DNA from 4 places in the Staphylococcus sp. IVB6214 genome. Region 3 is predicted to be linked to each of the others. Evidence: riboswitches for the same ligand, from Rfam matches in the RefSeq annotation. Region 3 holds a riboswitch; each other region holds the start of a gene.
What was found. Region 3 has a riboswitch for thiamine pyrophosphate ahead of MUA51_RS03375 (ECF transporter S component). Riboswitches for the same ligand answer to the same signal wherever they lie in the genome.
Positions count from the first base shown of each region.

Region 1: it holds a riboswitch for thiamine pyrophosphate, as region 3 does, so the genes downstream of both, thiO (glycine oxidase ThiO) here and MUA51_RS03375 (ECF transporter S component) in region 3, are expected to answer to the same signal.
Region 2: it holds a riboswitch for thiamine pyrophosphate, as region 3 does, so the genes downstream of both, MUA51_RS01935 (thiamine phosphate synthase) here and MUA51_RS03375 (ECF transporter S component) in region 3, are expected to answer to the same signal.
Region 4: it holds a riboswitch for thiamine pyrophosphate, as region 3 does, so the genes downstream of both, thiD (bifunctional hydroxymethylpyrimidine kinase/phosphomethylpyrimidine kinase) here and MUA51_RS03375 (ECF transporter S component) in region 3, are expected to answer to the same signal.

Region 1 is NZ_CP094723.1:2,143,485-2,147,284, forward strand. Features, by position in the region: gene MUA51_RS10550 (general stress protein) at 1-335, shown strand, start outside; gene MUA51_RS10555 (hypothetical protein) at 445-1,119, shown strand; gene MUA51_RS10560 (DNA-binding protein) at 1,230-1,829, shown strand; TPP riboswitch at 1,872-1,974, shown strand; gene thiO (glycine oxidase ThiO) at 2,077-3,174, shown strand; gene MUA51_RS10570 (L-cystine transporter) at 3,257-3,800, shown strand, end outside.
Region 2 is NZ_CP094723.1:399,460-403,259, reverse strand. Features, by position in the region: partial or broken gene MUA51_RS01950 (ThiF family adenylyltransferase) at 1-425, opposite strand, end outside; gene MUA51_RS01945 (thiazole synthase) at 425-1,192, opposite strand; gene thiS (sulfur carrier protein ThiS) at 1,194-1,397, opposite strand; gene MUA51_RS01935 (thiamine phosphate synthase) at 1,399-1,989, opposite strand; TPP riboswitch at 2,075-2,184, opposite strand; gene MUA51_RS01930 (Bax inhibitor-1/YccA family protein) at 2,244-2,879, opposite strand; gene MUA51_RS01925 (LysM peptidoglycan-binding domain-containing protein) at 3,106-3,800, shown strand, end outside.
Region 3 is NZ_CP094723.1:701,540-705,339, reverse strand. Features, by position in the region: gene MUA51_RS03390 (class I SAM-dependent rRNA methyltransferase) at 1-94, opposite strand, end outside; gene auxA (lipoteichoic acid stability factor AuxA) at 228-1,547, opposite strand; gene graF (glycopeptide resistance-associated protein GraF) at 1,784-1,915, shown strand; TPP riboswitch at 1,996-2,095, shown strand; gene MUA51_RS03375 (ECF transporter S component) at 2,237-2,812, shown strand; gene MUA51_RS03370 (ABC transporter ATP-binding protein) at 2,827-3,800, shown strand, end outside.
Region 4 is NZ_CP094723.1:1,655,713-1,659,512, forward strand. Features, by position in the region: gene thiE (thiamine phosphate synthase) at 1-541, opposite strand, end outside; gene thiM (hydroxyethylthiazole kinase) at 531-1,337, opposite strand; gene thiD (bifunctional hydroxymethylpyrimidine kinase/phosphomethylpyrimidine kinase) at 1,337-2,143, opposite strand; TPP riboswitch at 2,221-2,321, opposite strand; gene MUA51_RS08160 (single-stranded DNA-binding protein) at 2,591-2,944, opposite strand; gene MUA51_RS08165 (YwpF-like family protein) at 3,134-3,568, shown strand; gene fabZ (3-hydroxyacyl-ACP dehydratase FabZ) at 3,598-3,800, opposite strand, start outside.

The DNA.
Region 1 (3,800 bases), 750 kb from region 3:
AAGAACACGAAATTACAATCATTAGTAAAAATCGATTATCAACAGACCGATTTAACGACTCAGAAATTAAACAAACACCAACAGCTGGTACAATCAGCGATAAATTCATGCGCTTTTTCATCGGGGAAGATCCTGAAGAAGCTGCATTCACACGTTTTAAGCTTCCAGACAATGAAAAAGAACAACTTAAGCAAGCCGTACTTGATGGCGAAATTGTTATTCTTGTGAAACACTTTGAATCTGGCAATCACAGCGAAGTATCGCAAACAAATAGTTCATACGACACACATGACTTTAAACATCACCCATCTGAACATAAGGGCGATATTGAATAATATAGAAACATCTAACACTCAAGCAACATATCTTGCTTGAGTGTTTTTTACGTGGAGTACCGATTTGTCATTATGCTATACTAGAGCCATTAAAAAGAGGTGATAGACGATGGATTTTATTCAAATCAAATCAACGCAAGATCAATGGTATCAACCTGCACTAGACTTTTACTTAGGGAGATTAGATGCACTTGTCACTGAAGACGAGTCGGTTTTCGTCCAATCACTCAAGACAGAAAAGACGAAAAACGATTATGTTTTTTTAGTCGGCATTGAAGATGACCGTGTTGTCAGCTTTGCAACTGCGCATTATGAAGCAACGACAAATGCAGGATTCATTATCTACTTACTTGCCGAACAAGGCACACATCATGAAGCTTATCTTGAAGAGACACTCCATCAAACTGAAGTCCACATCAATGCACTGGCACAACAATTACATGGTCGTGATGTCAACTTCTTTATGTTCGAGTCAACGTTCGAGTCACCGGATGTCGATTCTAAAACGGCAGACGATATTGCATTTCGCAGACGTTTCTTAACACAACAAGGCTTTGAAAAGCAGACAAAGATTTCATATATACAACCTTCACTCGACCGAAACGGAAAGCCTGTACCATTAGACTTATATATTAAGGCGAACATTCCTTTAACGAAAGACATCTACGGTGCAAGTATCAAGTCTTGTTATATTCTCAAATATGTCTTTGCGAATAGACTGCCACGCAAAGTTATTTATCCGTTACTCGTCAAGATGGATTTGCGTAAAGAACCGAATGCATAAGCCCTTGAAATCAATCCGTAAAGTCGCTACAATGAAGTAGAGGTAAGACTGACGGCTCACTGAACGAACACTGACAGCTGTCTAAATTGTAGGAGAAAGGATCCGATTATATGCTAACAAAAGAATTCGCACAAAAATCTGGCTTAAGCGAAAAGCAAGTCCGAAAAATTGTTCAGCATCTCGAAGAACGTGGTTATCACTTAGATAAAACGGAATATCGTGGACGTGAAGCGACAGATTTTAAAGAAGAAGATATCGAACTCTTTCAAGAAATCGCAGAACGTGTTGGACAAACAAACAGTTACGAACTCGCATTTGAAGAACTCGAAAAAGAAAAAGACTTTTTACAAGTGATTGTGAAGGAAGATACACAACAACTTCCTGCTGACCAACAACTTTCTAATCTATTCAAAGAATTACACAACGAAATCAATCAAATGCGTGAAGAGCGTCAAATACTTGGACAAATGGTGACGCAAGTTCACAAACAACAAGAGGCATTGACTGAGTTACATAACAAGTTAGAAGCACAGCTTAAATCGAACAGTGCATCTATGGAATCACTCACTGAAGCACAAAAACAACAAACTGAACAACTCAGCACAACACAAAAACATATTGAATCACAAATAGAAGGACAAAAAGCATTAGCACACACAATTGAACGCAATGAGAAAAAAGGTTTTCTCCAACGATTATTCGGCGGTTAAAACACAACTTTTATTTGAGTAAATGACTTGTTTTACAATTAAATAACATGCTAGGGGTGCTCGAAGTGAGCTGAGAAAGACGGACTCTTAACTCTTTGAACCTGATATGGTTAATGCCATCGAAGGGAAGCAATTACATGTCATGTGCTTCATGATAGCCATGCAGCGTTAAAGCATGCATCACAGATGACTCAATTTCAATCATACATGTCAACTTCCTGCACCCTCACATGCAGGAGGTTTTTTTATGTTACAAACGATTATTATTGGTGGTGGCGTGATGGGATTATCCATTGCACGTCAACTCAACGCACGAGGTCGTCGCATACATATCATCGATCGCTCAACACCCCGCATGAATGCATCTTATGCGGCAGGTGGAATGTTAGGCGCACAGAATGAGTTTTTTGAAGATACACCTTTATATCATCTTGCAATGGCAAGCCGTGCAATGATGCAGGATACTGCACAACAACTCTTAAAGGAAACACATATCGATATTGAACTGCAAACATATGGACTGATTAAGGTAGCAACTACCGCACAACATGTCCCAGCAGTTAAAAAGCAATTTGAATTTCTCTCGCAGCAAGACCATGAAATTTATGAGTTATCACACAATCAATTACGCGCACGCTTCCCCCACTGTGACGTCGAAGCTTGTGCAGCATTCAAAATACATGACGACGGCCAAATCAATGCTAACTTATATACACAGGCATTACTACAATCCGTCTCAAAACTTTCGCATATTGACCTTCACTTGCAGACAGAAGTGTTACAGATTGCGCAACATGCATCGCATTATCAAGTAACCACTTCTAAAGGAACATTCTATGCAGACGAATTAGTCATTGCTGCTGGTGCTTGGAGTGGTACATTGTTGCATCAACTCGGGATCAATCTTCCGACACACCCTGTCAAAGGCGATGTAAAGTTAATCGAATCATCTTATTCACAACTGAAAGAAACCATTTTCAATATGAATGGTTGTTATATCGTCCCAAAGAAACCCAATCGCTTTCTCATCGGTGCTACATCAGAACTCGATAATTGGAGCACACAAAATAAAGCTGAAAATCTTCAATGGTTAGATGCCGAAAGTCAAGCTATGATACCTAATCTGCGAGAACATCGTGTCATTAAGACTTGGACTGGTATTCGACCGATTACGCCAGACGGTGTTCCGATTATGGGCGCTCTTCATAACAATCTATATGTCTCAACCGGACATTATCGAAACGGCATTCTACTCTCTCCCATTGTCGGTCAACTTATGGCGCAATTAGTTGATGGAAAATCTAATGCAGCCCAGCAATTAAGACCTTTTTCGCCTATAAAATAAGAAAATTTGTATGTAGGGGTTGATTTTAAGGAGACTTGCACTTATTCTTATAATACAAGTCGGAATTAAAGGAAGCATCTAAATGTCTATATTTCTAATTATACTTAACCTATTAATTTTTGCTGGGTTCCTTATCGGCCTATGGGTCATGGCGAAGAAACACGTCAAATTCCCTACACGTGTCTTTGTGGCACTTGGCCTTGGTATCATACTGGGAATCATTGTACAGCTCCTTTACGGTGCAGATAGCAAAATTACAACACAAACAACAGAATGGATCGGTATCATTGGGAATGGCTATATCTCCCTCTTGAAAATGATCGTCATTCCGCTCGTTTTCATTTCAATTATTGCGGCATTTACGAAGATTGATCTCGGTGAGAAGTTCGCCAAAATGGGCGGCTACATTTTCATGTTTTTAATCGGTACCGTTGCCATCTCAGCCATCGTTGGTATCGCTTATGCGATGCTATTCGGTCTCGATGCATCAACGATTGATCTCGGTCAAGCCGAAAACGCACGTAGTTCAGAAATTACACAAACAGCGAAAGATTTAACAGCAACAACATTGCCAGCACAAATTCTAGAACTACTCCCTGCGAACCCATTCTTAGACTTTACAGGGG
Region 2 (3,800 bases), 300 kb from region 3:
CTGTAACTTCCGTGTTGCTTCATTCAACAAAAAACGCATTTCAAATGTATCCATACCATCTAAGACTATGTCTGGTTTGACCTGTTCGAGTATGTTTATAATATTTTGCGCTGTCACTTCTTCATTATATGTCGTTATTTTCACATCAGGATTAATAGCTATGAGATGCTGTTGTAAAGCAATGACCTTAGGTAGCATTGACTCTGCATCAGCCGTCACATAACAACTTTGACGATGCAGATTAGACATAGTCACAATATCTTTGTCGACAAGTGTGATATGCCCCACACCGCTTCGTACGAGTTGTTCTGCAACACCACTCCTAATGCACCAACACCCATAACAATCACGCGAAGGTTTCGAAGTTTTTGTTGCCCTTGCTGACCAAAATGTGCATATTTTATCTGTCTATCATAGCGTTCCATTACAAAAAGCCAAGTCCTTCTGATGGACTGGATTGTACGGCATTATATTTGATTGGAATACGTCCTGCTTCATAACTTAAACGCCCTGCTTCGATACCCTTCTTCATCGCTTCGGCCATTTTGACAGGATCTTTTGCACGTGAAACTGCAGAGTTCAGCAAAATTGCATCTGCACCGAGCTCCATTGCTTCAGCACAATCTTTTGCTGAGCCGATACCTGCATCAACAATTACTGGTACTTTACTTTTTTCAATAATATAACGTAAATTTAGCGGATTACTAATGCCTCTTCCTGTACCAATGGGTGACGCAAGTGGCATAATTGCATGAACTCCGAGTGCTTCTAAACGCTGCGCTAAAACAACATCATCCGAAATGTAAGGACACACAGTGTATCCCTTTTCCAATAAGATTTCACATGCTTTATACGTTTCAAAAGGATCAGGTAATAGTGTGTCATCATCACCGATTACTTCTACTTTGATCATATCGCACACACCTGCTTCATGTGCCAATTCAGCAATACGTACTGCTTCTTCCGCAGTTTTGGCTCCTGCTGTATTTGGGAAAGTTACAAACTGTTCTAAATCTACATTCGCAAGTGGATTCGGTAAATCACGATCGTATAAGTGCATGCGTCGTACGGCAAATGTTAATACTTCTGTTTCAGATGCTGCAATCGCTGCACTTTGAACTTGCTCATTATCAAACTTTCCTGTTCCCAAAAATAATCTTGAATGAAATGTTAAATCTCCAATGTTAAACATATTATCCGCCTCCTACAAATTCTAATAACTCTAATCGATCATCAGGGCGCAAATAGGTAGATGCCCATTCTGAACGCTTCACAACTGTTTCATTATGCTCAACCGCCATTCGTTTTGCTTCAATTCCAAAATGATTCAATACATCTTGAATCGTTGTATCTGACTGAAATTGCTGACGCTCCCCATTTACTTGTATCTCAATCATGTCATTCCTCCTTATTCATTCTCCATTTTTGTACCATCTCATCAAATACTTTTATCGGTGTATCAAAGACACTGCGAATACATGCAATACCGATGAACTTTGGGTCAACACGCATGACAGTGTTCTGATCAATACCCCCAATCGCAATGAGCGGTAAATGCTCTGATAACGCTGCACACACCTCTGTACTTGTACGCGGTGGTGTTCCCTCTTTTGATGCTGAAGGGAAAATATGTCCAAATAGACCGAAATCTAATCGATGATTGTGTGCCTTGATAATTGATTCAACACAATGCACAGACATGCTTACACTGTATGAAGGGTGTGTGGATTTCAAGTCAAACGCCTGTTCATCACCTTCTCTGAAATGTAAACGTTGAATTCCCATATCCTTTGCTAATGTAATGTCTGTATGTATAATGACCTTTGACTTAGGGAATCCTTCTCGCAACAGAACATGGAGCCATTCAATGAGACGCTGTTGTCTCATCGGTGTTCGCAAAAGGACACCGTCAATATGTGGCTCTATCAAATTCAGACGTTGAATATGTTGCTCAGTTAACAATTCATAAGGTGTCACTGCAATAATCATGTAACCCCCCTTTCCAAACACCACTTGAGATAAAAATAAAAAGCTACTCTTCTACACACTGCAGAAAAGTAGCTTCACATTTTATACGTAAGCAAAACCACTTTCCTACGCCAGTACTAACTGGATCAGGTTCAGGAATTTTGAAATACGTTTCAATCTCAGCCAACGGTTCATATGGCACTTCCAGTGGATATTTAACCATTTAATTGTTCTCTAGTATCATCATATTAAAAACTGACCATCGAATCAAATCTTTATGATCTTTTTACTTTTTGGGCTAAGTTTAATGCGTGGCGAATGATGCGGAATAAGTTTAGAAATAAATTAAACCCCATCTCTCTTGGCGCAAAGGCACCCCGCTTCAATCGGTTAAAATCATATAACGTGTAAAGTAAGAACAGACCTAACCCAACAACTGAAATAACTGTATAAAGCATAGGGATATGAACAAACCAGCCAACAATACTCATACAGATTAGCGCGATAAGTGTCACAAATAAATATTTCCCCATACTTGATGCGTCACGAATAACAAAAAAGCCAACGACACCAAACACGACAAACCCTGTAATTGCTAATAACACAATCATGAAAAAGGTGTGTGCACCTAGATTTGCAAATGAATACATGAATGTTGCATAAGATAATAATCCTGCAACGATAGTGTAAATATGTGAAATGATTGGACCACTAAAACGCGCACGTTGCACGACCATCGTAATAAGAATGAGCATCGCTAACCCGATAGACATTGGTTGACGCCATTCCGCTGGTAAATACTGACCAAAATATACCGAAATACCAAATATTAACCAATAATACATAAAGAATAACCATACTTGTCCATATCGTTTATAGTCTGATGACTGTTGTTCTGTACTTGAACTCATAAAAATCTCCTTTATATTTCATCTTTCTTGTTGATTGTAACATTTACTTTAACATACGTATGTCACATCTCACAGTACTTTACCCTAAATCACATTGAGTACAACATGTTAAATTCATTACAGATTCGTAACATTCCACAAATTTAAAATAATCTTTGATATTATGTAAAAGATAACATTTCGAAACAATCAACGATAAAGTTTTAATACATAAGGAGGCAACACTTTGAAAAAATTCGCATTCGCACTGACAGTGACTTCTGGGGCTGCCGCAGTGCTTACTCATCAAGATGCACAAGCATCAACACAACACGCCGTACAGTCAGGTGACTCTTTATGGACAGTTGCCGAACAATACGGCACAACAGTAGATGCCATTAAACAAGCAAATGGTCTTTCTAACAACATGATTTTCCCTGGTCAAACATTGACAATTGGTGGTAGTGCGAGCAATGAGACAGCACAGTCTAATGCTCAAACACAAAATACAACATCATACAATGTAACGACGACTCAAACTTCAGGCAACGGTCACAAAGTGGTTGCAGGTGAATCATTAGATATCATCGCAGCACAATACGGCGTTACCGTTCAAGACTTAATGAACGCTAATGGGATGAGCAGTTATCTTATCCACCCTAATCAGACATTACAAATTCCAGGACAATCTGGCGCTGTATCAACATCAAATGTCAATACAGCTGCTGCAGGAGGTAATGGTGTTCAAACAGTACAAACAAGTACACAAACACAAACACCCTCTGTGAACCAAAGTAATCTTTACACTTGGGGACAATGTACATGGCATGTATTCAATCGTCGTTCTGAAACAGGTCAACCGATTAGTACATATTGGTGGAACGCAAGCAACTGGGCAAGTGCTGCATCTTCTGACGGATACACTGTCAACAATGCGCCACA
Region 3 (3,800 bases):
GTGCGCTCTGTTGATAGATATCTTCTTCTTCAATCAACGGATAGCCATTGAAATATTTCGCTTCTTTCCCACTATTTAAAATTGCTGTTTTCATTTTATCAGCCTTTCCTTGATTAGTTCTTTTCTATCTTAACACGGGAGTCTGACAGAAATCGATTTTGGCGTCGTTTCCTCGTATGCCTTATAAACAAAAAGAGCGAGAGACAATGCTCTCACTCTCAATATTCCTATTCTTTTATAGCTGGTTGACGTAATTGTAGTACAAATGCAACGATAGCTGGGATAAGCATCAGTACAAGGATTGGCGTAATAAATATCGACAATAATAAACCATGAAAGAGAATTACAACATACTCTGTCATCAACTTAAAGAACAGAATGCTGATCATAAAGAGTTGAATATAGTAATGCTTTCCTCTTAGCATGAATGTAATCGTCGTTACGATATAGGCGATCGCAATAAACAATAAGAGTAATAAACTAATCCATTCATAGACATACTGTGTTTGCGATAATTGCCAATCTCCAGAAGCGAACAATGCATTACGATTGTTAAATTCTAGTAGTATGAAGAACAATAGAATGACACCACATGCTATATTCACATGTGCACGTTTAAACCATTTTGGACGTTTGCGTAAAAATGATGGAATATCATCTTCTTCTAACTTCGCCCAACCAAACCAGTTTTCTTTGATGTAATCACGTTTTTTACGTAACTTTTCAATATTAATACTGCGTCGTGTACGATGTGTAATATCCTGTGTCAATTCAGATGTACGGTTCTGTATATCCTTAAACTGCACTTTAGATTGGTCGCTGTATTGATACTTTTTACTTCTTAAATACTGACTAGCAGCTTCATCCAATTGTTCATGAAAAACAGGTAATGAACGACGTAAAAATAAGAAGTTCCAGATTGCCATCTGACCGAGTAACCACAACACTACGAAAAATGTATTGATACTCAATACATCGATCGGTGCTACTTCACGTGCTTCAAGTCTTGAATATAAGGCTAATTGTGTAAATAAATAACTCATTCCATATCCAAAAATTAGCCATAGATAATGTTGTTTACGATGTAACGGATTCAGTTCATCTTTAAACGTAATATAACCAATATGCATTAAAAATGGAATAACAAAAATAAACGCCAAAATTCCGTATACTTGTGACATAAAAATCAGTGTAAGCACAAAGAAAATGATACCGATTAATAAAAAGAACATCGAGATATCATAGTCAAATCGTGTTGTGTTGGTTAATACACGTGCAATCACAATCAGCAGAACGCCGAATGCTAAAATGATAAGTCCACTAATGAGTGGGAAGTCTCCGATGTACTTACTCATCACACGGATAATCTCATTAAAAAACGCCATGATAAAATCCCATACATTGTGGATTTGTGGCACATGGTGTTTGCCTGATTTGAGTTGTTCAATGAGCGGAATATTGATAAAAATAACGATACTCAACAATATCGCAACCGCACCTATAATATAGGAATAGATCACTTCGGTGTACTTGTTAAAAAAGGACATCCTCTCACCTCACAATTATTATATATGAACAATTGTCTTATGTCTTGATAATTGATTAATTTCAGTCTCTAGTATGAAAGATTTAACACCCAAAGACAATACATTCCATCATATGTGTTATGTTTAGCCCTTTCCAATATTTTATATCATCTTTATAAATATTTTTCCAAATGATGTTTAAGAAAATATAGAATGGATATAGAAGAGTAACAACATAAATGAAGGAGTGTTTTATGATGTCAGAAAAAGATCTAAAACAAGCTGCAGAGCAAGCAAAAGAAAAAGAAGAAACATTAAAAGATAAAGCGCAAGAAGCAAAAGATGGTATCGATAAAACAAAAGACGATATCCAAAGCACTTTAGATTAATCAGCAAAATCATGTCAAGAGGCGATTCGTCTCTTGACTTTTTAATGTAAGACATGTACATTGTGTATATCAATTAAATACGCACGCACTAGGGGTGTGAGAACTGAGATGAGGAATATCCTCAAACCCTTTGTACCTGATCTAGGTGATACTAGCGGAGGAAAGTGTACGACGTTTCGTTTATACGTAATATTTGCGGCAATAAATAGCACGCTTATTTTGAGTTGCTTACATAATATAAACATTAGCGCTTTGTTCATATATCGACGCACATCCCTATTTCCAGGATGTGCGTCTTTTATTATTAGGAGGTTCTTTACCATGAAAAAAGGCTTAACATTGTCAGACATACTTGTGACAGTTTTAGTTTCTGTCATCTTCGGTGTGGTGTATAACATTTGGTGGGTTGTTACAAAGACTATCCAACCACTCGGTTTACAAATCGATCAACTTTTATACGGCATGTGGTTTGCAGCAGCGGTTGTTGCATATCTCATCATTCCTAAAATGGGGATTGCTTTACTTGCTGAATTTGCAGCGGGTGCAGGTGAGACAATTATGATGGGACGTTTCGATATTCCAACGATTATCTATGCACTTTTACAAGGACTTGCGTGTGAACTCGTATTCGCCTTATTCCGTTATCGTTCTCGTGCATTTATGGTCGCTGTTTTAGCAGGTCTTGCTGCTGCACTTATCAGCTTACCAATCGATTGGTACTATGGTTACTTAGGCGAAGTCGCACAGTGGAATCTGATCTTGTATATCGTTTTCCGCATGATCAGTGGTGCTGTTCTAGCGGGTGCCTTCCCATATTATCTCGTCAAAGCACTCGATCAGACCGGTGTCACGAAATTATTCAGACCTGCGTCAAAAGACGATTATGATTCACTATAAGGAGAGAACTGACATTGCTTAAAGCAAAAAATTTACGCTTAAAGTATCCAAGTACTGACCATAAAATATTTGATGGTCTTGATATTGAAATAAAGGATAAAGAAAAAGTACTTTTACTCGGACCATCAGGGTCTGGTAAAAGTACACTGTTAAACGTCTTAAGTGGCATCGTCCCTGATCTCATTGATCTTCCAATGAAATATGATGACTTAGAAGTTGCGCATCATGCCGGTGTCATCTTTCAAGATCCTGATTCACAGTTCTGTATGCCTCAAGTGAATGAAGAACTCGCATTTATATTAGAAAATCAACAAGTACCACAAGACGAGATGGATCGTCGCATTCAAGATGCACTTAGCAAAGTTCAGCTCGATGTAAATCCTAAACAAGCAATCAACAAACTAAGCGGTGGAATGAAACAAAAATTAGCAATTGCAGGTACCTTACTCATGGAAGCTGATACGTTATTTTTAGATGAACCTACCGCGATGCTCGACATTGAAGCAACGCAGAATTTGTGGGACTTACTCAAAGATTTATGGACAGATCAAACGGCACTCATTGTCGAACATAAAGTAGCACATGTATGGGATTATGTTGACCGTGTTGTTCTTATGAATCATGAAGGTCAAATCATACAACAAGGATCTCCAGATATGATATTAGCCAATTATGAAGAGACATTGACAGAATATGGCGTTTGGCACCCGAATGCATGGGCGTCCGCTCCACTTCCAAAACAAGCACATGATATGTCATCACAAAAATTTCTTTTTACTTATCGAGAAGGTGCCATACAGAGAGGTCGACGTACACTTTACCAAGTGCCTGATCTAACAATAGCACCAGGGCAATGGATAACGATTACAGGAAAAAATGGTGCTGGCAAAACTACATTGTTTGAGTCGATGATGCAACTCATCCCCTACCAAGGAACAATGCAATGGAATAATCAAAAACTCAAAAAGGTACGTGATGCTGCGAGTTA
Region 4 (3,800 bases), 950 kb from region 3:
TAATAGACGCAACATTTTCTTCTGTAATACCACCGATTGCGACAATGGGAATCTCTTCATCATAACGACGCATACGACGAATCATTTCGATACCACCGGCTTGTTTGGCATCGCTCTTCGATTGCGTTCGATATACAGGACCTACACCAATGTAATCGACATGTGTCAAATCTGACTGATCATACTCTTCAAAGTTACTCACACTTAGACCGATAATTTTATCTTCTGCTTGTGTATAAAAGCTTTGAACTTCTGCATCGTCTTGCCCGACATGTATACCATCAGCATCTATTTCTAAAGCAAGTGCAACATCATCATTGACAATAAAAGGAACTTGATACGTCCGACATAACTTCTGAAGTTCTAATGCTTTTTGTTTTTTTGCTTCTCCTGTTAATGCAGAGGGACCTTTTTCACGAAACTGAAACATCGTTATACCTGCTTTTAAAGCATCTTCAAGAATACGATCAAGACTTCCCTTTTTTACATCTTGCGTCCCTGCAATAAAATAAACTCGTAATTGCTTACGATCAAATCTCATCATTCTTCACTTCTCTCTTCTTTATCTCTTGTTGAAAAGCGACTGTCGCAGTTTGACTCAATGCATCTAAAAATGCGACTGAAAAAGTCCCTGGCAAATCAGCACCTGCTTTTACTTCTGCGCGTTCTGCTGAAATGGTATAGTATGATACCGCTTCAGCTAACTTCTCCAATGAAGGCTGTGTATCTTTCAATAAAAAACTTGCGACAACAGCACCTAGTAAACAACCTGTCCCAGTGACTTTTGCTAATAACGGCGTCCCATTGCCTAAAGCGATTGCTCGATCGTCTTGTACGATCACATCTGTTTCACCAGTCATTACGATAGCTGCATCATATTGATGATGTGCTTGTTTTGCCGCTTCAACAGGCAGTTGATCAAGCGTACTGTCTGTCCCTTTCATCGTGGCTGTTTCATCCACAAGTGCTAAAATTTCAGAAGCATTTCCTTTTATGACTGTCACTTGAATTTCTTCTAAAAAGCGTTTGCAAAAGTTTCTTCTGAATTGAGAAGCACCGACTGCCACGGGATCGAAAACAATTGGTACGCCTTGGCGGTTTGCTTCTTTAGCAATGCGCAACATATCTTCACCGCTTTGTTGTGTTAGTGTACCGATATTGATGAGTAACGCTTGTGCAACTTTAAAAAAGTCTGCCGCTTCTTCAGGTGCTTCACTCATAGCTGGACTCGCACCTAGACTAAGTAGGCCATTTGCAGTAAAGTTTTTAACAACATCATTGGTATAACATATAACTAGTGGACTTTCTTTGCGTACTTCGGTTAAATAATCGCTCATTAGTCCCATCCCTTCTGTGATTGATAAGCAAAGTGATTAACCGGACCTCTGCCCTGTCCTATTTCTGGAGTATGTTTAATCGCTAAAGCAATAAACGCTTTTGCCTTTGCAACTGCATCATAAACAGATCGTCCTTTCGCCAACTCTGCAGTAATAACTGCTGAGAATGTACAACCTGTACCATGTGTATGTTCAGTTGGATAACGTTCACCTTCAAAAACAAAGTGTCCCTCTCTTGTAAAAAGATGATCTGTTGCATCACCTGCCAAATGACCCCCTTTAATGACAACGCCTTTAGATCCTATCTCTTTAATAAAGAATTCACCTGCTCGATGAATCTTTTCCATTGTATCCAATTGAAAGCCTGTAATCTCTTCAGCTTCTGGAATATTTGGCGTTGCAACATCTGCGTATGGTAGCAATGTTGTTTTTAATTGCTTTCGAACTTGCTCTGCCATCAATGAATCACCACTTTTAGCAACCATGACAGGATCAATAACATATGGTATGTCAAAGTTCTTTAAATAACGTTCAATAATCATCATCATGTCAGGTGTTGGAATCATCCCTGTCTTCAGGGCATGTGGTGGTTCATCGTTAAATACACTTGCGAGTTGTTCTTCTAACCATGCAGGTTCAAGGTTATGAATGTGTTGCACACCTAGAGAATTTTGTGCCACGATACTCGTGATAGCACTCATTCCATAAACACCGCATGCATGAAAAGACTTTAAGTCTGCCATTGCACCTGCTCCCCCAGATGGATCTGTCCCTGCAATAGTTAATGCAATTTTAGGTTTCTGAATCATTTGATTACCTCCATGTCTCACTAATATACATATAGACTACATAGAGGTAACTAAGATGATGCTTTCTCACCTTGATACATCATTATCTACTTCCCTACGTTGGCATCATCCAAATCAGGTTCAAAGGGTTTGAATTTTCATTCATCTCAGCGAGTTTGCGCCCCTAGTAGTCATCAATGTTCAATTTACTTAAATTTAGCAAACTCAATGTCTTTTTTCAAATGAATACCCTGACGACACTGTAATGAATGACAGGTTATAGTATGTATAAGACGGGTCCACGCCTTCCGCATTGTGCAACCCGCCTATGAAATATTAAGAAAACGTACGATTTAAAAACTGACAAAAGTCATTAAGGTTAGGGAATTAATGAAAGAAAGTAGTATATAAATAGAGAGTATGTGGTGGATACATTTTGTTAGGGTATGGGTGGGTACTAAATAGCTAAACAAGTGTGTGGTCGTTGGATTCGATAAGGGGTGGGACTTCTAATATTTCAACAGATTCAACGACAATTTCTGTTGAAAAACGTTTTTCATCGTTAAATTGATAACGACGTGTTGTAAGATAACCTTCAATAGATAGTAGATCTCCTTGATTCACTTCTTGATCAATTTGTATCGCAACAGGGCCAAATGCTTTACAATTTAAGTAATCAAAGATGGGATGGTTATCCTTCCCTTTGTAATTGCGTTCTACCGCAAGAAAAAAGGTCACAAAATAACTTCCTGGTTTTTCATAGTACTTAGGTGCTTTTGAGACAGTGCCGATTGCTTTAATTTGATTAATACTTATCACCTCCTGAAAGTATGATAGTATAGAAGTACTTCAAAATGCAATTTGAGTTCTATCAAATATCAGTCATATAAGATGCGTAATATTTAAACATTTTCAATCTCATAACGAACTCGTTGATTATTTGAGTTATAATAAAGGTGATAAATTCAAAAAACGTAAAATTTAAAAAAATAAGGGGATGGTGGCAACATGAAGACATTCAAAGCCGTACGCTTTCAAATTGTATCTGATAACAGCAGTGTAACTGAGTACGAACTGATTGATGGGGTCATTATTAATAAAGAAGATCGTGGAACAGGATGGCTACTTGAAATTGTCATTTCAGATATTCACAAAGAACAGATGACAGCCTATATGGAAGATAATCAACTTCTCAACATTCGTGTGGTCATTACACGTCCATCTAACGATCCTGCACTCTTTGATGCAACGATTAAGCACATTACACAACTCAAAGATAAAATTTCCGTTATTTTTGAATGTCACATTTATACATTGCGTCAAGTGTATGCGGAGAGCTTATTAGAACAACTTGTTGATGAAGGATTAGAAGGAGAAGCGCTGATCAAAGCTTTCAATCGAAAAATGCAATCAAAACCTCGCCTTAAAGATGAACGCCAGTAAGTATGTTCTATACTCCTGGCGTTCTTGTTTTATTCTGGTGACTGTAAGGCAAATGTAAGTTCACAGCTACATGCAAGTTGACCATCTACCGTTGCTTTGGCTGTCCCTTTACCGATAGGTCCCTTTATTTTTGTGATTTCAACCTCTAATCTCAATGTATCCCCGGGAACAACTTGTCTTTTAAAACGACATTTATCAATTCCTGCGAATAGTGCGATTTTCCCTCTGTTTT